Regions from separate parts of the Shimazuella sp. NTD247 genome, predicted to be linked through region 1. Evidence: riboswitches for the same ligand, from Rfam matches in the RefSeq annotation. Region 1 holds a riboswitch; each other region holds the start of a gene.
What was found. A riboswitch is a leader RNA that binds a small molecule or an ion and turns the genes downstream of it on or off. The one in region 1 is predicted to bind S-adenosylmethionine.
Positions count from the first base shown of each region.

Region 2: linked by a shared signal. The riboswitch ahead of AC5WOC_RS01990 (aminotransferase class I/II-fold pyridoxal phosphate-dependent enzyme) and the one ahead of AC5WOC_RS12055 (methionine ABC transporter ATP-binding protein) in region 1 are both predicted to bind S-adenosylmethionine.
Region 3: linked by a shared signal. The riboswitch ahead of AC5WOC_RS00380 (methionine ABC transporter ATP-binding protein) and the one ahead of AC5WOC_RS12055 (methionine ABC transporter ATP-binding protein) in region 1 are both predicted to bind S-adenosylmethionine.
Region 4: linked by a shared signal. The riboswitch ahead of AC5WOC_RS05960 (2,3-diketo-5-methylthiopentyl-1-phosphate enolase) and the one ahead of AC5WOC_RS12055 (methionine ABC transporter ATP-binding protein) in region 1 are both predicted to bind S-adenosylmethionine.

Region 1 is NZ_JCAJZU010000004.1:253,407-258,829, forward strand. Features, by position in the region: gene AC5WOC_RS12035 (hypothetical protein) at 1-179, shown strand, start outside; partial or broken gene AC5WOC_RS12040 (RNA-guided endonuclease TnpB family protein) at 518-1,580, shown strand; gene AC5WOC_RS12045 (hypothetical protein) at 1,803-2,096, shown strand; gene AC5WOC_RS12050 (VOC family protein) at 2,257-2,667, shown strand; SAM riboswitch class I at 2,726-2,830, shown strand; partial or broken gene AC5WOC_RS12055 (methionine ABC transporter ATP-binding protein) at 3,008-3,718, shown strand; gene AC5WOC_RS12060 (methionine ABC transporter permease) at 3,750-4,418, shown strand; gene AC5WOC_RS12065 (MetQ/NlpA family ABC transporter substrate-binding protein) at 4,434-5,243, shown strand; gene AC5WOC_RS12070 (M20 metallopeptidase family protein) at 5,364-5,423, shown strand, end outside.
Region 2 is NZ_JCAJZU010000001.1:422,320-427,742, forward strand. Features, by position in the region: gene AC5WOC_RS01980 (ATP-binding cassette domain-containing protein) at 62-820, shown strand; gene AC5WOC_RS01985 (ABC transporter permease) at 817-1,563, shown strand; SAM riboswitch class I at 1,649-1,762, shown strand; gene AC5WOC_RS01990 (aminotransferase class I/II-fold pyridoxal phosphate-dependent enzyme) at 1,877-3,037, shown strand; gene AC5WOC_RS01995 (SgcJ/EcaC family oxidoreductase) at 3,124-3,573, shown strand; gene AC5WOC_RS02000 (squalene/phytoene synthase family protein) at 3,602-4,429, opposite strand; gene AC5WOC_RS02005 (MFS transporter) at 4,702-5,423, shown strand, end outside.
Region 3 is NZ_JCAJZU010000001.1:78,419-83,841, reverse strand. Features, by position in the region: gene AC5WOC_RS00390 (MetQ/NlpA family ABC transporter substrate-binding protein) at 1-805, opposite strand, end outside; gene AC5WOC_RS00385 (methionine ABC transporter permease) at 807-1,469, opposite strand; gene AC5WOC_RS00380 (methionine ABC transporter ATP-binding protein) at 1,459-2,478, opposite strand; SAM riboswitch class I at 2,584-2,685, opposite strand; gene AC5WOC_RS00375 (DMT family transporter) at 3,445-4,386, shown strand; gene AC5WOC_RS00370 (TetR/AcrR family transcriptional regulator) at 4,585-5,163, shown strand; gene AC5WOC_RS00365 (hypothetical protein) at 5,291-5,423, shown strand, end outside.
Region 4 is NZ_JCAJZU010000002.1:303,032-308,454, forward strand. Features, by position in the region: gene AC5WOC_RS05955 (pyridoxal phosphate-dependent aminotransferase) at 27-1,202, shown strand; SAM riboswitch class I at 1,261-1,370, shown strand; gene AC5WOC_RS05960 (2,3-diketo-5-methylthiopentyl-1-phosphate enolase) at 1,439-2,635, shown strand; gene AC5WOC_RS05965 (2-hydroxy-3-keto-5-methylthiopentenyl-1-phosphate phosphatase) at 2,635-3,294, shown strand; gene AC5WOC_RS05970 (methylthioribulose 1-phosphate dehydratase) at 3,291-3,923, shown strand; gene AC5WOC_RS05975 (1,2-dihydroxy-3-keto-5-methylthiopentene dioxygenase) at 3,937-4,449, shown strand; gene AC5WOC_RS05980 (hypothetical protein) at 4,488-4,946, opposite strand; gene AC5WOC_RS05985 (GNAT family N-acetyltransferase) at 5,051-5,423, opposite strand, start outside.

The sequences.
Region 1 (5,423 bases):
AACGTCATGTGGTAGTTGTCAAGGCAGATCGTCGCAAGTACATGGTTTTCCCCAAGCATCAAGACAACCCCAAGCCGTTCTCAATCGGGTTCGATGACTGTGAGCAGTTCGGTGTCTGGATCAGCTTCCATGGCATTTGGATCACGGAAGGCCTTCTCTCTCTCGTCTCTGTCATCTAGTTTTATTCTGGTTTTCTCCTATGGAGAAAAGAGGTATCGGCCTCACTCCACTCATTGAGTGGAGTCCAATGATAATAATAGCAATGATCATAAAGAAAATGGCTGGATTTAGTGTGGCCATTTTTTATTTTTACAGAACTCTGCTGTCTTTCCTCCCACGGTTTCAATCGTGGGAGGAAAGACAGCGTTGCTCGGTATCCCTTAGAAAGGGAACGCTTAGAGCAACTATTTTTTGCTGTATTCATTGCTGTTGTTTGAATAAACTTATACCATAGGAAGTGTATCGCGGGAGACATTCCATCACTAGGTAGAAGCACAAAAGAAAAGGGGGGGAACACATGCCAACGATCACACTGCGACTAGAACTACATAAACCAACGGAAGCAAAACAGCAGATGTACAAGCAAATGACGGACGGAACGGAATACGGATTTTGCAAATTGGCTGCTGCAGCACCCAGAGGGAAACACAGCAACAAGTAAAATTTTCCGCGAGTTTTCGCAGGAAAAATTCCCATCTGCGATCGTGAATCAAACGATTCGGGAAGTAAAGTCGCAAAAGAAACATCAGAAAGCAAAAATGTTTCGTAAAATATGGTGTGTTTTTAACAATCAAAACATGAAGGTAGAAAAGGGAAACAAATACGACACAGTCTCTTTCCCGACGCTGGAAAAACGAATCGGTGTACCCGTAGTGGTGCAAGCCTTTCAACGAAAATGGCTGGACAAACTGATCGATGGAACGGTAAAACAAGGAGCGGCGAAGCTATATTGCAAGAAAAAGAAATGGTTTCTCGCTATTGCGATCACATGGGAAGAGGAAGCCTCACCGAATAAAGGTGTCATGGGAATCGACATAGGGCTGCGCTATCTTGCTGTCGCAAGTGTGGGAACCTATTCGCTGTTTTTCAAAGGTTCTTCGGTTGCATAGAAACGTAGACGACATACAGCAAGAAGACGCAAGTGTGGAAAAGCGAAGAAACGAAACGCAATCAAGCGATCGAAAAACAAAGAATCACGCTGGATGCGAGAACAAAATCATTGGATCAGTCGTCAAATCGTCGACCGTGCAATTGCCAACGGTGTTGGCGTGATACGGATGGAAGATTTGAGCGGCATTCGCAATACAGCAAAATCGAAACGCAAGGATCAAGGTCGCAATCTTCACTCATGGTCATTTTATCAATTACGAGAATACATTCGCTACAAATCCGAGATGGCTGGAATTCAATTTGAATTGGTAAATCCGGAATATACCAGCCAAACATGCAAAAATGGTCATCGCTATAAAGCAAATCGCAAGGGACTTCATTTTTGTTGTAAGGAATGTGGCTATCGTAGTCATGCAGATCTCAATGGCGCGATCAATATCGCTAAAGCGATATCCGGTTTAGCAGCCTAGCGTACTGGTAACAGGTACGCCGCCCATGGAGGTACATCATAACTGCATGGGATGGGGTGATGGCACACCCCTGAACTTGGGAGTTGCACAAAACAGAAATGGACTGCGTGCGTGGACTACCCAAGAATCCCACGGCTAAAGCCGTGGGAGTGTCAAAGTTGTCATGATGACAAATATACAATACGATTGTGTAGTTCTAAATAGATAGAGCTCATAGGAGCCATGATGCTGCTTGTTGATCCAAAGAAATGGCATGATTTTAAGGAAAACGCAAAAAGAGTCCCATACTTGGATGAGATTGTTAAGTTTATTGAATTGTGGGCAAATCTGATGGAAAAGCGGATGAGTTCACAAAGTAAAGAAGTAGACGAAATTGCTCTGGATGCGGCTCATGATGTGTTGAACGTGCAAACTATGTTTAATGGGTACATGATGGGTATGGCAGTAGATATACTTGCTGAGCACTGGTATCATGGCAAAAAACTCCAGCAATGGCATAGCTCGCTTCGATCATGAGTAATACAACTCGTCTCTTTTTAGAGACGAGTTGTTCAAGTAAATCAGAATTTTATTTGCGAAGAAGAATTTTTATTGTTTCTAAGCCGATACTTGTATATCAAATTTTCATAAATTTCGATAAAATATATTGTATATTACTTACATAAGGAGGGATCGAATGAAGTTTGTGTTTGACATAGAGAGTGGGGCTGAAGCAATACTTGATCCGTCATTGGAAGTTGTTTTACATCGTCTTGAAATGCTCAATGGGGATGCCCATAAATTTTGTATTTTAGAAGATACAGAAACAGGAAGTTATATCCAGTGCTTTGGAAATGAGCAAGTACAGTTTATTGAGTATCATCAAGTCGATGATAAGCATCATTACCATTATATCTTGGGGGAAGTACAGCCTGAACAAAGCAAACCATGGTATACAAAAATATTTGGATTTCAAGCTGATGGAAAAGATCCATTGAGTAACGAGTGGCATGGTGTGGAGACGACAAAGCAAGTATTTGCTCATTTTTATCAGCATGCAACCGTTCCTGAGATATTCCAGCAGCGAGACATTATTCGATTTCTATAGTTTCATCTTGATTTTTATATTTTTATAAAGTATAATATCATTAACTTGATATGGATTTCTCTTATCCAGAGAGGTGGAGGGACAGGCCCTGTGATACCTCGGCAACCATCCTTATGAGGAAAGGTGCCAATTCCTACAGAATTTTGTTTCTGACAGATGAGAGAAGGCGATATTTGAAGATATCCCTTTTTGCATCATTGTGCAGAAAGGGTTTTTGTTATTTTAGTGGATAAGATAGTAAAATTTTATCTTATCCACATAAGGGCAACTAAGCCTCTGGCTACGTCTTAACGACTTGCCAACTGGCAAGTTTACTTTAGGAGGTGCTTTGAAATTGAGTTTGATCCAGTTGCAAAACGTCTCCAAGCGATTTGCTGAAGTGACAGCACTTGAGCGTGTGTCTGTATCCATACAGGCAGGAGAAATGCTTGGGATTATAGGTCATAGCGGAGCAGGAAAGAGTACCTTGCTGCGAATGATAAATGGTTTAGAACAGCCGACGGAAGGCGAAGTTTTCATACGTGATAAAAATATAGCTGAGTTGAGTAAGGTTGAGCTCAGGCAGCTAAGAAGCAAAATCGGGATGATTTTCCAGCATTTTAATCTGCTCACTTCGCGTACTGTCTTTGACAATATTGCTTTCCCACTGCAGATTGTAGGGAAGAAGAAATCAGAGATAAAGGTACGTGTGGAAGAATTGCTCGAACGTGTGGGCTTGACTGAAAAAAGAAACAGCTATCCATCACAATTGAGCGGCGGACAAAAACAACGAGTAGGAATTGCAAGAGCATTAGCGAATCATCCTGAGATTGTTTTGTGTGATGAAGCAACATCTGCTCTGGATCCAGCAACAACAGATTCCATTCTTCAATTAATTCAAGAGATCAATCGAGAAACAGGGATCACTTTTGTGTTTATTACCCATGAGATGTCTGTTGTAAAAAAAGTATGCTCTCATGTGGCTGTTCTTGAGTCTGGCAGTGTTGTAGAAAGTGGTTTAGTAACAAATGTATTTCAAGATCCAAAACATCAGGTCACCAAAACTTTTCTTGGTTTGACAGAAGAAAAAGGAGGGAAGCGAATTGTCTCCTAGTCTTGATTGGTCACTTATTTTGCAAGGAACACAGGAAACATTATTGATGGTAGCAATTTCTACATTTTTTTCTGCATTGATCGGTGTTCCATTAGGCATTTTATTGGTAATTACGGATAGAGGGCAGTTTTGGGAAGTTCCTTGGATACAAAAAGCATTAGGATTTGTCGTAAACGTTTTTCGCGCAGTTCCCTTTATTGTCTTGATCTTATTCTTATTTCCAGTTACCAAATGGATTTTGGGAACTTCGCTTGGAACGACTGCAGCTACGATTCCATTAATCGCTGGCGCTGCACCATTTTTCGCAAGAATGGTGGAGACAGCAATTCGAGAGATCGACCGAGGTGTGGTAGAAGCAGCAGAAGCAATGGGAGCAAGTCCTTTTACGATCGTATGGCGTGTTTTTCTTCCAGAAGCAATGCCCGCGATTGTCTCTGGTTTAACCGTTTCTTGTGTCAGTCTGATCAGTTATTCAGCGATGGCTGGTATGGTTGGCGGGGGAGGCTTGGGTGACCTTGCCCTTCGCTATGGGTTCCAAATGTTTGACGAAAAGATGATGTTCGCCTGTGGTATTTTATTGGTTGTATTGGTTCAGTTGGTTCAATGGATAGGCGATTTTATCGCCCGTCGCTTAGATAAAAGAAATTTACAATCATAAAGGTGGAGTATGGGAATGAAAAAAGGTATATTACTTGGTTTATCCTTACTTTTCGCATTTGTTTTATCGGCTTGTGGAAATTCGAATAATAGCACTGGAAATACAGAATCCAAAGTATTAAAGGTAGGAGCTACGCAAGTACCTCATGCAGAGATATTAAACTTTGTGAAGCCGATTTTGAAAAAGCAAGGCGTTGATCTTCAGGTGCAGGTTTTCCAAGATTATGTTTTACCAAACCGTTCTGTAGAAGAAGGGCAGATCGATGCAAATTATTTTCAGCATATTCCTTGGATGGAAACAACGAATAAAGAAAATAACTATCATATCGTAAAAGTTGTAGGTGTTCATATTGAACCAATGGGTGTTTACTCCCAAAAAATAAAAGACAAAACCAAAATTCCAAATGGGGCAACAGTAGCAATTCCAAATGCTACATCTGAAACTACCCGTGCTTTGTTGTTATTGGATGCAAATGGTGTCATTAAATTAGATAACCGCACTGGCGAAAAAACAGCAAAAAATATTGTATCTAATCCGCATAATATCGAACTAAAGCCTTTGGAGCCGGCAATGTTACCAAGAGTTTTGGATCAGGTAGATCTTGCTGTGATTAATACTAACTATGCACTACAAGCAAAACTAAATCCAACGAAAGATGCACTGTTTATTGAGGATTCAAAGTCTCCTTATGTGAATGTATTAGCTACCAAAAAAGGAAAAGAAAATGATCCTCGAATCCAAAAACTAGCAAAAGTATTGAATTCACCTGAGGTGAAAAAATTTATTGAGGATAAATACAAAGGTGCAGTTGTACCAGCATTTTAAAGCAAAAAGGCAGGGGTGTATGATAACCCTGCCTTTTTTTCTATTCAATTAAATTGGAATATATCGAAAAAAATGATTATAATGGTAGTTGTCTTATTGCCTTTTTCCATGGAGAAAAAAATGATCCCGAATGTTTCGATCAGTGATATCGATCTGGCGCGTTATATTAGCCGTCAGATG
Region 2 (5,423 bases), on a different contig from region 1:
AAGATGCATGACAATTTATGGTTTCATTTACAGACAATGAGTTAAGGAGATGGAGTTGTAGTTGGAGAAACATGGTAATCAAGAAATTGCTGTTCAATTTGTTCAAGTGGAGAAATACTTCTTATCAAACGACAATACAAAAATTCATGTTCTAAAAAATATCAATGCTGAAGTTGCAAAAGGGAAAATAACGACAATTATTGGAGCTTCAGGCTCAGGTAAAAGCAGTTTATTATCTCTATGTAATTTATTACAAACACCAGATAAAGGAAGTATATTCATAAATGGGAAAGAAGTTCGAGAATGGACTGTGGAAGAGCTGCGGAAAAAAGTAGGTTTAGTTTTTCAAATGGCAACTATATTTCCAGGTACAGTGTTCGAAAATTTGAACATTGGTATGGCGCTTCATGGTAAACGTTTGGAGAAAGCAGAAACTTTACTCAATCAAGTGGGACTGCATGCAAGTATTTTACATCAAAATGCGGAAGGTTTGTCAGGTGGAGAAAAGCAGCGAATTGCTTTAGCACGAGTACTTGCAGTAGAGCCAAATATTTTATTGCTTGATGAAGTTACATCTGCATTGGATGTTTCGTCCACAAAAGAAATAGAATCATGGATAAAAGATATTAAAAAACAGCGGAATTTAACAGTATTGTGGGTCACTCACAGTTTAGAACAAGCCCGAAGAATAGGAGATTATACTTGGATGATGGAAAAGGGTGAAATTATTGAAGCCAACAGAACCCAAGAGTTTTTTGATAATCCCGTAACAGAGCGGTCAAAATTGTTTTTACAAGGAGAAGGAGGTGTACCTGTTTGAGTTTTCTCACTCTTTCCTTTGCACTAACATTTGTAGCTATTGCATTTTTTTTATCTCTTCTTTTTAAGTTGAAACTGGAAAAAGATATTGTAATAGCGACAATTCGCTCTGCTGTTCAGTTATTGTTTATAGGTTATCTATTAAAGGTGATTTTTCATCTGAGTAATCCAGTTTTTATGATTGTTTTGATTTTCATTATGATTGCTGTAGCAACACAAAATGCAAGCAGACATGGAAAATACTTATCTCATTCTCGGATGAGAGTATTGTTTGCTATTTCGCTTACAGAATTGCTCACACAGGGAGTATTGATCGGATTTAAAATCACACAACCAACACCGCAATATATTATTCCTACCAGTGGAATTATTGTGGGAAGTGCTATGATGAACGCTTCTTTGTTTTTAGATCGGTTTCAATCCGAAGTAAAAGCAAACAAACAAGAGATATTAACGATATTGTCGCTTGGCGGCACACCGAAACAGGCTGTATTTCCGTATTTAAAAACTGCTATTCGAGCAAGTCTAATTCCTGTTATTGATAATACCAAAACAATGGGATTGGTACAGCTTCCTGGTATGATGACGGGTTTAATTATTGCTGGAACAGATCCGATGCAAGCTGTTCGTTATCAATTAATTATTGTGTTTGCGCTATTATCGTCAGCTGTATTAACGAGTATTATTTTAGGATTAATCAGCTATAAAGCTTTATTTAACGAATATCATCAACTTCGTATGTAATTGACAGGTTTATTTGACTTCTTGTGATTGGTCATATATCCTTAAGTTAGCTAGAGCAAATTCGAATCAAATGAAAATGATATTTCTCTTATCGAGAGCGGCGGAGGGACTGGCCCGATGAAGCCCGGCAACCAATTGATCTTAAAAGATTAATATGGTGCCAATTCCTGCAGGAAAGATATTTCCTGATAGATGAGAGAAGGCGCTATGGATAAATCCGGCCTCTTCTCTTTAAGGGAAGAGGCTTTTTGCTGTGGATAACAGGACAAATAGACAAAAAATGCCTAGTAATTTTTTCAGGGGAGTGGTTTGGATGAGAGTGGAAACCTTATTACTGCATAATGGCAATGAACTGGATCAACAGACAGGAGCTTCGAGTATTCCTATTTATCAAGCATCTACATTTCATCAGTTTGATGTCGATAATCCAGGTAAGTATGACTATACACGAAGTGGCAATCCCACTCGTCAAGCATTGGAAGATACGATAGCGAAGCTAGAAGGTGGTTGTTGTGGCTTTGCTTTTTCTTCTGGAATGGCTGCCATCTCTACGGTTTTGTTATTACTTTCGAAAGGTGATCATATCATTGTATCTCAAGATGTGTATGGTGGAACGTATCGTGTTTTGACACAAGTTCTCAATCGATTTGGGATAGAGTGTACATTTGTAGATACAACCAATCCGAATGCTATTACAGATGAGATTCAAATCAATACAAAAGCAATATATATTGAAACTCCATCCAATCCCACTTTGAAAGTAACAGATCTGCATCAAGTAGCGGAAATAGCAAAAGAATACCAGTTATTGTCTATCGTAGATAATACATTTTTAACCCCTTATTACCAGCGTCCGCTTTCCTTTGGCTTTGATATTGTTGTGCATAGTGCTACCAAATTTTTGGGAGGGCACAGTGATGTGATTGCAGGACTAGTGGTAGTAAGAGAATCTGAATTGGCTGAACGTGTGAAACTATTGCAAAATGCAATTGGTGCAGTCCTAGGTGTTCAAGATTCATGGCTTATCTTAAGAGGTATAAAAACACTACAAGCAAGGCTGGAGCTATCTACTAAAAATGCTGAGATTTTAGCGAAATGGCTACAAGAGCAAAAGGAAGTTGAAAAAGTTTACTATACAGCTTTACCAGAACACGTTGGTCATCATATTCAGTGTAAACAATCAAGCGGTCATGGTGCTGTATTATCTTTTGATGTTGGAAGTGTTCAAAGGGCAAAGCAACTACTCCAAAAAATTCGCTTACCCTTGGTGGCAGTTAGTTTAGGGTCAGTTGAAAGTATTCTTTCTTATCCAGCTATGATGTCTCATGCTGCCATGCCTCCGAAAGTAAGAGAAAAACATGGGATAACGGATGGATTATTGCGTTTTTCTGTTGGATTAGAAAACGTAGATGATTTAATAACTGATTTATCCCAAGCATTGAATACGAAAATAACTTATGCAGTCGCTCGATAGCAAAAGAAAACCCGAAATTCAGGGTTTTCTTTTGCTATCGATGAGATAAATGTGATATATTCACTAAATACATGAGGTGATAGGGAATGAATTCAGCAGAACAAATAGAGTCACTCTATATTGAATTGATAAAAGCTTGGAATGAAAGAGATGCAAAAAAAATGGCATCATTATTTGAAAAAAATGGAGAGATGGTGGGATTTGATGGAAGTTACATCGGTAAACAGAAAAAAATCTTCGAGCATGTAGATGAGATTTTTCAACACCATTTGACCCCTCCTTTTACTGCGATTATCAAAGATATTCGCTTTCCAAATGATGGGATTGCTTTACTGCATGCGATCGTTGGCATGGCTCCACCAAACGAAGACAAAATAAATCCGGATTTAAACGCGATTCAAACCTTAGTAGCTATTTGTAAAAAAGAAAAATGGAGAATTACCCATTTCCAAAATACTCCCGCTGCTTTTCATGGAAGACCAGAATTAGTGAATCAGATGACCATCGAATTGGAAAACGAGCGCAATAAAAAATGAGTTACTACGATGAGTAACTCATTTTACTTTATTCCCCTACTACTTTTTTCACAATTTCTTTTACTTCATCTCTACTTATTTTTTCTTTGCCTTGAGATAAACCGTCCAATGTACCATGAGCAAGAGCGAGAGGGATCTCACAAAAATGAAGGATAGGGCCAGGTTGTAGACTTTCGGTATAGGCATCAGCTAAAGCTAAATTACGCCTAGCATAGGAAAACATATCTGATACATCCCAGCCATCTGGAAAGAAATTAACTCCCCGATCTTTATCTTCTGATTTATTTCGCAGAATATTAACAGATTGTAAACCTCTTCCAAATGCAATTGCTAAATCACGATCTGTTTTGGTGTTGTCATGCCACTCCCAAATATCAGAAAGCATAACGCCGACTAATCCTGCGACATAGTATGTATAATCATCTAAATCCGCTTCTGTTTGTATTTTCCACTCTTTCTTTGCCCATTTTGCCATCCCTTCTGCCATGAGAGAGGTTGCCTTTGCGATTCGTTCTCTTAAGGAGGGTGGACACAGTTCTAGCCAGTCAGCTAAACGAAGGGTAACTTCTGGCAAATATAATTCATATGGCTTGTATACATGCTGGATGGTTCCTGTATTTACGTCTGCATCTATTAACAACTTACTTGTTTCTAACAATAGTTTTTGCTTTGTCTCTGATTCAAGCTCTGGATGATCTTCAATTTCATCAATTGCTCTCATACACAAATATGCAGCAGCAACAGCTTCTTTTAATCCATCGGTTAAATAGCTGATGGGGATAAAAAATGTACGACTTGTTTTTTCTAATATTACAAATGCCTCTTTATGTAAAGCACTTGTGTTAGATTCATTCATTATGTTGAGGTCACCCTTCATATCAGTATTTTCTTCATTTTTCATTGTAATAATGAAAATGAGAACTTTCCTTTTTCTATTATACTAAAGTCTTCTACAACAAGAAGTATATTATGGAATAATTATCTTTTAATCGGTGGGAATTTTTTCATTTTTATTATGATCTACTGAAAATAATAAATTCATTTTTTCGATTAGGGAAAACTTCATTATTTACCAAATACATGTTATTCTACAGAGTGGATAAGAAATATGTGAAAGGAAGGGTAGTTATGGCTTCTCCTCTTTCTGCTGTTTCAGCGGAAAAACCATCAAATATTGCACTTACTACGTACCGGATATTATTTATTATCAGTATTTGTCATTTGCTAAATGATACGCTCCAAGCAGTTGTCCCAGCAATGTTTCCTATTTTGGAAAAAGAAATGGGATTGAGTTTTACGCAACTAGGTGTGATCGCAGCAGTATTAAATATAGTTTCTTCTTTGTTTCAACCAGTAATCGGGTGGTTTTCAGATAAAAAGCCAATGCCTTATGCCTTACCAATTGGACTAGCATGTTCCTTAGTAGGGATGTTACTTTTAGCATTTATTCCAAAATATAGTTGGATCGTGTTTAGTGTTGCTTTAGTAGGTATAGGATCTGCTGTGTTTCATCCAGAAGGATCAAGAGTAGCACATTTAGCTGCAGGTGCGAAGAAAGGGTTAGCACAATCGATTTATCAAGTTGGCGGTAACTCTGGTCAAGCATTGGCACCTTTGATTACAGCTCTTATTTTAGTCCCTTTTGGTCAATTTGGAGCAATTTGGTTTACAATTGCAGCAGCCATTGCTGTTATTTTATTAGCTTATATTGCGAAATGGTATCAAAATGAATTACAAGTTCGTGTGCTGATAAAGAAAAAGACTATTACAAGATCAACTAGGCTTACGAAAACGGTATGGCTTGCTTTAGTTTTGATTATGTTTATTTTGTTTGCTCGTTCGCTCTATAT
Region 3 (5,423 bases), on a different contig from region 1:
CGGAGACAGGAACCACGGTAGGAATTACACCGCCGTTATAAACTTTTTTAATATATGCTGCAACTTCAGGAGATTGATAGATTTTCACTAGCTTCTGCAAATTGGCATTATTTTTATTTTTTGTTTGCGTTGCGATAATATTGATATAAGGTTTTGCTGTTTTATCCTCTTTAAAAATCGGATCTGTCACTGGGCTTAATCCAGCACTTACAGCTATGCCATTATTGATTACTGCTGCAGCAGCATCATCCATCGAACGTGGTGTTTGCGGAGCAGCAACGGTAACGATTTTTAAGTTTTTCGGATTGGAAGCAATTGCCTCTGTCAAACCTTTGCCGTTAAAACCATCTTTTAATTTTAGCAAACCTGCTTTTTCCAAAAGCAGCAATGCTCGACCACCATTGCTTGCTTCATTTGGAATGGTTATCGTTGCACCATCTGGGATTTGACTAATATCTTTATACTTTTTGGAGTAAACACCCATGGGAGCAAGCACAGTTGTACCAATGGCACTTAAATCAAGTTTTCTTTGTTTTTTAAATTCATTAAAGTAAGAAACTGTTTGAAAAGCATTTGCATCTAAACTGCCATCTGCCAGAGATAGATTAGGCTGCACATAATCATTAAAAGTAACAACTTGAATCGTTAAACCTTGTTTTTGTGCTTGTTGTTTAATAAACTCCCAAACTTTTGTATCAGAACTGCTTATTCCTACTTTTATTGTCTGATTATCTTTACTTGAGCAGCCTGCCACCAATCCTACAAGTAGCAGTAGTGCTATAACAATAGATGATATTTTTTTCATATTATTTTCTCCTCACTAATCGGGCTAAATAATTTCCTAAAGTTTGTACAAGTTGAACAATGATAATTAATAAGATCACCGTAATAATCACAACACGCACTTCAAACTGGTTATAGCCGTATGTAATCGCAAGATCTCCTAATCCACCTCCGCCAACTGCACCTGCCATTGCACTGGCACCAATCAATCCAATCGTAGCAATCGTCGCCGCTAAAAATAGAGAGCTCAGGGATTCCGGCAAAAGAAATCGCCAAATGATTTGCCAAGGAGTAGCACCCATCGCTTGGGCTGCCTCCACCACTCCGTTATCTACTTCTAATAAAGAATTTTCTACTAAACGTGCAAAATAAGGGGCTGCATAAAAAATAAGAGGAACAATCGCTGCCGCAGTGCCTATTGATGAACCGGTTACCAAACGAGTAAAAGGAATAATGGCAACCAATAAAATAATAAATGGGACTGACCGAAATATATTGATGATGGTATTTAATATCGTAAACACAACTTTATTTTCCAAAATATGGTCCGATCTTGTCACTACGAGTACAACGCCTAATGGAAAACCTAGAAGTATGGAAAATACAAGCGATACAAAAACCATAATAAGCGTTGCCAAAATGCCATCTACTAACTGCGGCCAAAAAACAGCCCAATCAAACACCATCTCCTTTCACCTCCCTTACAAATACTTTTCTATCTTTTAAATAACGAATAACTTCTTCCACTTTTTTTTCATCACTTTCAATACTGATTAACAAATCTCCAAAAGGCCTACTTTGCAATTCGGTTATATTTCCTTGCAAAATGTTGATATTGGTCTGGAATTTTCTGATTGTTTCTGCAATCAAAGGCTCTGTTGCATTACTCCCGGTAAATGTAATGCGATAAATCTTTACTTGTTCTTTTAATAAACTTCGAATACTTATTGGAAGTTGTTGTTGAAAAATTGTACTCACAAACCGTTTTGCTGTATCTGATTTTGGATTGGTAAATACATCGTAGACAAAACCTTGCTCTACAATCCTCCCCTGATCCAAAACCGCAACCCGATCACAAAGTTTGCGAACAACATCCATTTCATGTGTGATTAATAAAATGGTAATTCCATAGTTTTTATTCACCCTACGTAATAGATCAAGTACGGACTTAGTTGTATCAGGATCAAGGGCAGATGTTGCTTCGTCACACAATAAAATATGAGGATCAGTTGCTAAAGCTCTAGCAATCCCAACTCGTTGTTTTTGTCCGCCTGAAAGCTGTCCGGGATAATAATCTACCCGATCCGCAAGACCAACAAAATCAAGCAATTCGAGTACTCTATTCTCTACCTCTCCTTTTTTCTTTCCAGTTAAATAGAGTGGTAAAGCCACATTGTGAAACACCGTCTTTGTTTCTAACAAATGAAACTGCTGAAATATCATTCCTATTTTTCTACGTGTTTCTCGGAGTTGATTTGCTGACAAAGTAGATAAAGAGATACCATCAACCTTGACTTCTCCTGAAGTTGGTTTCTCCAAGAAATTAACTGAACGGAGCAAAGAGCTTTTCCCAGCTCCACTTACACCGACAACACCAAAAATTTCTCCTTTTTGCACATGAAGAGATACTTCCTTTAAAGCATCTACGGCAGGTGAACCAGGATAGCGTTTGCTGATATCTACTAATTCAATCAATCTTCTTCCTCCTCTCACAAAAAGTTTAAACGAAAAACAAAAAACGCCTCTTTCTAAAAATAGAAAGAGGCGTTTTAAATGTTTATCCGTTCATTTAAGTAACTCTTCCCATCTTCCAAGCATTCCGCTTGCTGGAATTAGCACAGTATCAAATGATCTGTTGCTGAGATATCAAAGGGCCAGTCCCTCCATCTCTCTCGATAAGAAGTGATATTTAATTTTTTTCATTTTATATTTAAATACAAAGTATGTCAATCTGTTTTTAGGAATCACTGTAATTAAAAAGAAAATTATACAGTTAGATATACTGCCAACACAATACAGTTAATTGAGCTTAGGAAAAACAATCAATTAATGAAGGGATAGAACCAATTTAGATATTGATATTGAATTAAATGATTTTTTAGAAATCAACTTTTTGAGACTCTCCACGACTAAAGTCGTGGGATTCTTAGGTAGTTCTGCTACATGCGTCCATTTCTGTTTTGTGCAACTCCTAAGTTTGGGGCTGTCTCATCAGCCCATCCCATGCAGTTAGAAGTGTACCCACATGGGCGGAACGCCTGTTACCAGCGCTCTAGTTCTTTTCCTGCCTCTAATGGTTTTACTCGGTGGGAGACGTATCCATTTGCCACCGAAACCCTATACCACTACATTTTCAAAGAACAAACCTACTACCAGTAGGATGATCACCGATCATGTGTTCTAATATACAAAGATTTGTTGTTCTTGCAACCCCTTTTTTTGGGGTTTCGAACAACGCTGCTTTTCATCCCACGATTGAAACCGTGGATTTTCTCGCTCGAAATACGAACAAAAACACTTGATTGAAATCATATCAACTGTCGTAACCGTGTTCAACTTGACAAAAAGGAAAGACTTTGCTCTAATATGAATGAATATATTAATATTCATTCATGTCTCTAAAAAACAAGATTCGAAATTATGGAGGAAGGAAAGAACGATATGAAAAAGTTTGTCACCCACCCGCTAGGATTTAGTGCAACCATTTTGATCGTTACGTTACTTTGGGCGAGTCCAGCTCCTCTTATCAAACTCAGCTATAAATGGCTATCCATCCAGACACATGACTATAGTACAGAACTTGTCTTTGCTGGTTATCGCTTCCTCTTATCTGCGCTTATTCTGTACGTTTTTATTCGACTCATCAGCAAAAAACGTGTCTTCCAGCGCTCTGCATTTCGCTCTTTGAGCAAAGTCGGATTTGTACAAAACTTTTTGCAATATATTTTCTTCTATGTAGGAGTAAGCATCTCCTCAAGTATGACTACGGTTATACTTACAGGAACTTCAACCTTGTTTCAAATTTTGATAGCACACTTTATTGATACAAATGATCGGTTGAATTTACGCAAAGCATTGGGCATCAGCATCGGATTTTTAGGGATCGTCGTTGTGAGTCTGCATTCGATTTCCATGGAGATAGGATTTGGACTGGGAGAAATTTTACTGCTCCTCTCTAATTTAGCAGCTGCTTCAGGAAATCTATTAGCACGGCACGAATCTGCTAGATTTGAAATTGATATCATCACCTTTTATCAATTGTTTGTCGGTTCCTTATGCCTTATCAGTGTAGGTATTTGGAAAGCTGGTTTTTTACCTTTTCATTTTGATATTCAATCAGGACTTACGTTTGTCTACTTATCATTGGTAGCATTGATCGGAACATTTTTTTGGAATATTTTACTTCGCTATCATCCAGTGAGCAAAGCATCTGTCTTTCTTTTTTTGATCCCGATATTTGGTGTGTTTTATTCTTCCATCCTCCTGTCTGAAAAATTGAGTATCTTGACTTTTGGTGGACTGGTTCTCGTTTGCCTTGGTATCATGGTGGTGAATAAGAGAACAAAAAATAAAGAACAAGTGATATCGGGAATTACTTCATAATCCCTTTGTTCCACATTACTCGGAATCAGTTATGATGTTTAATATTTCATAGATGACGAGAAAAGTATCACCGAATGATTTGGTGTTTCATTCAAAAATAAGGGTTTAAATTAACCCCTATGTAGAATTGACAAAAAGGGAAGTCTCTGCTTTAATATGAATGAATTAAATAATATTCATTCGAAAGAGGGGGGTTTATTGAAGGATAAAAAAGCGGATATTTTCCGATGTGGAAAAGAGTTATTCTTGACAAAAGGGTTTAAAGATACGAACATTTCCGACATCGCTAAAAATGCTGGTATCGGAGTTGGTACGTTCTATAACTACTATCCATCAAAAGAAAAACTGTTCGTAGAAATCTACACAAAAGAAAACGAGCAACTGAAAAAGGCGATCATGGAATCTCTTGATCTGAATCAAGATCCTGTTTCCATTGTAAAAGAAATAGTAGAACAAAACATACATGCCATCCATTCAAATCCAATACTGAAAGAATGGTATAACCCGGATTTTTTTCACAAATTGGAAAAAATCTACCATAAAGAAAGTGCAGAGAGTAATGATTCCTTGCCTAATATGTATAAGGAATTATTTAAGAAATGGAAAATGGAGGGCCGAATAAGAGAAGATATAGATGATGAACTGCTTCTTGCTTTTTTCGATTCATTAGTCTATATCGATACACATAAGGAAGAAATCGGGATTCAACATTTTCCGCAAATTATTCTGTATTTAGCAGAATTTATCATAAGGGGTTTAACTAATTTCCAAAAATAGTGTATGATCACCCCTGTTTTTTTGATTTTGAGTGAATGAATATTTTATAATTCATTCATTATCGAATCTTAACTTATCAGTAAGTTGTTGTTCCACAGTTTATAGAAATTTGAATGAGGTGAATAGTATGGAATCGATCACAAACTCTCCATCTAAGAGATCGGCTATCCTTGCAATGTATGCTGGTCTTGTGCTTACCATTATAACCATGATCATCTTGTATGTTGACCATTTCACTGTCCACGTACTAGCAAACCACA
Region 4 (5,423 bases), on a different contig from region 1:
AGAAACAGGTACAGGAAGTGGAATAATTGCAAACATTTCAATATGCAAAAAGAATGCATCAACTACCCGAACAGTTTTTTGCTAAATTAGTGAAAGATGTGAATCGTTATTCGCAAGCTGGATATGATGTGATTAATCTTGGGCAGGGAAATCCAGATTTACCAACTCCAAACCATATTATTTCCGCTTTGCAAACAGCAGCTACAAACCCTGCCTATCATAAATACTCTCCTTTTCGAGGATTTCCGTTTCTCAAAGAGGCAATAGCAACTTACTATAAACGAGAGTATGGGGTTGCAATTGATCCCCACACAGAAGTAGCTGTATTATTTGGCGGAAAAGTTGGTTTAGTCGAAATCGCACAATGCTTTTTAAATCAAGGAGATATCGCTTTGGTTCCTGATCCCGGATATCCAGATTATTGGTCTGGAATTGCGATGGCTGATGCAAAAATGGAAATGATGCCCCTGCTTGCAGAGAATGATTTTCTTCCAGACTATGAAAATATATCTGCATCCATTTTGGAACAAGCAAAATTAATGTTTTTAAATTATCCTAATAACCCTACAGCTGGTGTGGCCACTTCTGATTTTTTCCAAAAAACCGTGCTGACAGCAAAAACAAATAACATTTGTGTAGTCCATGATTTTGCCTACGGTGCAATCGGATATGACGGTCAAAAGCCGCTGAGCTTTTTGCAGACACCTGGAGCAAAAGATATTGGGATTGAGATTTATACCATGAGTAAAACCTACAACATGGCAGGATGGCGTATCGGCTTTGCTTTGGGAAATCCATCGGTGATTGAAGCAATTGAATTGTTGCAAGATCATTTTTATGTCAGTTTGTTCGGTGCTATTCAAGAAGCGGCAGCTACTGCATTACTCGAATCGCAACATTCTGTGGAAAAATTGGTGCAGACATACGAAAAAAGAAGAGATGTATTTATTTCAGGATTACAAAAAATCGGCTGGGATATCCAAAAACCAAAAGGCTCCTTTTTTTGCTGGCTGCCAGTTCCTGATAGTTATCATTCACAAAGTTTTACAACACACGTTCTCAAAAATGCACATATCGCAGTCGCTCCAGGAATAGGTTTTGGAAAAGCAGGAGATCGCTATGTTCGTGTAGGTTTGTTAGCAGATGAAGAACGATTACAAGAAGCAGTTGACCGATTGGATAGCTTGGAATTATTCCGTTGACAAAAGGATACTCTTCCATCATAATCGTAATATCTAATCACAAGACAATAATGACATTCTCTTATCAAGAGTAGGTGGAGGGATGAGCCCAATGAAACCCGGCAACCGATTTACCATGTTGGTAAAAACGGTGCTAATTCTTACAGTGAACACACTGAAAGATAAGAGGAAGCGGTGTAAACGTTCCCCTCTTCCTCAGGAAGAGGGTTTATTTTTTTTAAAAAAGGAGGAGAACAATGGGAGCAGCAATTGCGACGTATCTTGTTCCTAATAAAGGAGACCTCTTACAAAAAGCAGAACAAATCGCCCTTGGTCTTACTGTTGGATCATGGACCGACCTACCCAAATTAGATCAACAACAATTGGCTAAACATAAGGGAGAAGTTATTCAAATCCAAACATTATCAGAAGAACAGGGATTGATCACTATTTCCTATCCATCCGTTAATTTTTCTGCGGATATACCTGCTATTTTAACAACCGTATTTGGAAAACTCTCCCTAGATGGAAAAATAAAGCTAATTGATCTGGAGTTTACTCCTGAATTAGCACAACGATTTCCAGGCCCATCTTTTGGTGTTCTCGGTGTCCGCAATTTACTGGAAGTGACTGATCGACCCCTACTAATGAGTATCTTTAAAGGGATTATCGGCAGAGATCTTTCTTTTTTTGAGCACCAACTTCGAGAACAGGCACTTGGTGGTGTGGATATCATCAAGGATGATGAAATATTATTTGATAATCCCACTTGTCCTTTTGAACAGCGCATTGCCATTGCAAAAAAAGTACTTAGAGAAACCGAGCAAGAAACTGGGGAAACAACTTTATATGCTGTAAATCTTTCTGGTCGTTCTACTGAATTAGTAGAAAAAGCAAAACATGCTGTCTATCTTGGAGCCAGTGCCTTGTTATTTAACGTATTTACATATGGATTGGATACCCTTCAAGCACTTGCAGAGGATAAGGACATACATGTTCCTATTTTAGCACATCCTGCTTTCGGAGGTGCGGTAACAGCCTCTCCTACTTATGGTGTCAGTTCCTCTCTTTGGTACGGGAAGCTTCTGCGTGCCGCAGGAGCAGATTTGGTATTATTCCCTTCTCCTTATGGAAGTGTCGCATTGGAGAAAACGGCAGCACTTGGTATCGCAAAAGAATTGAGCAGTATACATGATTATTGGAAAAAAGCATTGCCTGTGCCCTCCGCTGGAATTCATCCGGCGCTGGTTCCTAAGCTCTTTGCTGATTTTGGTATCGATTCTGTCATCAATGCTGGCGGAGGTGTACATGGTCATCCAAGTGGAGCCATCGCTGGTGGAAAAGCTTTTCGTCAAGCAATCGAAGCTGCGAAAAAAGGAATATCTTTGAAAGAAGCAGCTCATTCCCATTCCGAACTAGCAAAAGCTATAGAACTTTGGGGAGGATCAATATAGTGAACAAGCAGCCAGTTATTTTTTGTGACTTTGATGGAACTATTACCCAATCAGACAATATCGTCTCCATTATGAAAAATTTCGCACCTCCCGAATGGGAAGCTATCAAAGACGCTGTCCTTTCTCAAGAGATATCTGTTAAAGAAGGCGTTGGAAAAATGTTTTCTCTTCTGCCTAGTTCATTAAAAGAGGACATTATTGCATACGTAAAAGAAACTGGGATTCTTCGTGATGGATTTGCATCATTTGTACGTTTCACCCAAAAACAAAAAATCCCGCTCTACATCGTTTCCGGTGGCATTGATTTTTTTGTTTACCCGATTTTAGATAGTTATATTGATCGTCCATATGTATACTGTAATGCAAGTGATTTTTCGAAAGATAACATTCAAATATTATGGCCGCATACATGTGATGCGCACTGCTCCAATGATTGTGGTTGTTGTAAACCATCTATCATCCGACAATTTGATTCAGATCAATACGAAAAAATTGTTATCGGGGACTCAGTTACCGACTTTGAAGCAGCAAAGATCGCAGATCGCGTTTATGCAAGAGATTTCCTTATCGAACAGTGTCAAAAACTACAGATTCCTTTTACTCCTTTTGAGAATTTCACAGATATCATAACAGACTTAGAAAGAGTTGAAGTCAGTTGAGTATTTTACAAAAACGATGGGAAGAGCTAGCAACGATCAAGTCAGAATTAGCAAAAAGAGACTGGTTCCCTGGTACGAGTGGCAATTTATCTATCAAAGTGAATGATGATCCTAAAACTTTTTTGGTTACCGCCAGTGGAAAGGACAAAACCAAACAAACACCTGATGATTTTATTTTGGTGGATGAAAAAGGCACTCCGCTTGCAGAAACAACTGCAAAAGTTTCGGCAGAAACTGGGCTGCACCTTGAAGTTTATAAGCGAACAGCTGCAGGCTGCTGCCTTCATATTCATACGGTAGATAACAATATTATTTCCGAACTGTATGGTGATCGAGGTTATGTAGCGATCAGCAACCAAGAACTCATCAAAGCATTTGGGATATGGGAACAAAATGCAGAGATTGCAATTCCTATTATTGAAAATACAGCAGACCTTACTGTACTAGCGACTACTTTTGGAAAAGCAATTCAACCAAAAGTTCCTGCTGTATTGATTCGTAACCACGGCATTACGGCATGGGGAAAAAATGGCTTTGAAGCGAAAAAGCATTTGGAAGCGTTTGAATTTCTGTTTTCTTATTTAGTGAAGCTACATCTCTTAAGTTCAAAACAACTACAACATATCTAAGGAGTGTGTTACCATGGCACAATTGCGTTTTCATGACAACGAAGAGCGAGTAACAGACCAACAAAAAGTGAGCACTTATCTGGACAGCCAAGGGGTAATCTATGAACATTGGGATATTTCCAAACTTCCAAGTCAACTTCATGAAAAATATGACCTTACGGAAGAAGAAAAAGAACAGATCATACAATCTTTTCGAGGTGAAATTGATGATCTTTCCAAACGCAGAGGCTATGTAACGGAAGACGTCATCTCCCTCTCTGACGCGACACCAAATTTAGATGAATTGTTAGGAAACTTTATCAAAGAACATCATCATACGGATGACGAAGTACGCTTTATTGTTAGTGGTCATGGTATTTTTGCCATCCAAGGTCCAAATGGGCGTTTTGTAGATGTAGAATTGGAACCGGGAGACCTCATTTCTGTGCCTGAAAACTATCGTCACTATTTTACATTGATGGAAGATAGAAAAGTAGTTGCCATTCGTATTTTTAAAGCAAAAGAAGGATGGGTTCCGATCTACTAATAAAAAAGATCTGAGTGAAAGAATCACTCAGATCTTTTTTATATTTTCTTTTCCATTATCGGTTGTGATTCTCTCGTTTTATTGATCCATTTTTGTACAAGTTTTCTAGACCATTCATCTAATCCCCAAAAAACAAGTGCCAATACAATGGAACCGTACAGCAAAATATTCCCTACTATCTGAAATCCAGGTAATTCTAAAAACTGACCACCATTTAAAATATAAAAGTATACGAAAAGAAAATTAGGTATCAAAATAATCGCCAAATTGATCCATTGCCTACCTCTTCTCCTTTTAAAGAAAACTGCATCTCCAATAAAACTACTGACCATCATAATCATCGAAAACGAAATTATTGCAATTATCGAGGCACTAAATCCCATCATCGTCGTCGATCCGCCCAGCGTGTAACTAGCCAATAATGCAATCGATAGACCAACAAATAACACTAACCCTAAAACAATGAGTTTTCTTATAATAGCAAAAACAATCTTCATTGATACTACTCCTTTTTGCATTTGTCATTCCAATTAGTATAAACAATAAAAATAAAACAATAATAATACTCAGACTTATTTTCCGGAGGAGAAATACTCCTCTATTACAACAAAGACTTATACATTATCACATGAAGTCCAATAGGTGAGATCTCAAATGTCTCCCCTGCCTCTATATACCCCAGATTTGCATAATAATCTTTTGCGCTCAAACGAGCATTGCACCAGAGTAAATCACTTCCTTCTGCTTTCAGCAAGTTCTCAGCATGAGCGATAATAGAGCTACCGCCTTTTTGTCGACGAAACTGCGGATCGGTTGCCATTCCCCTCAATTGGTAAGGTAATTTTGCTTCTACTAACGGACAAGAAGATTGCAAAAATGTTCCTATACTAATCAATTTCCCATCAAAAAAAGCTCCTAAATGAATCGTTGTAGGATCTTCATCCCCTTTATATTTACAATCTTCTAGTGTTTGA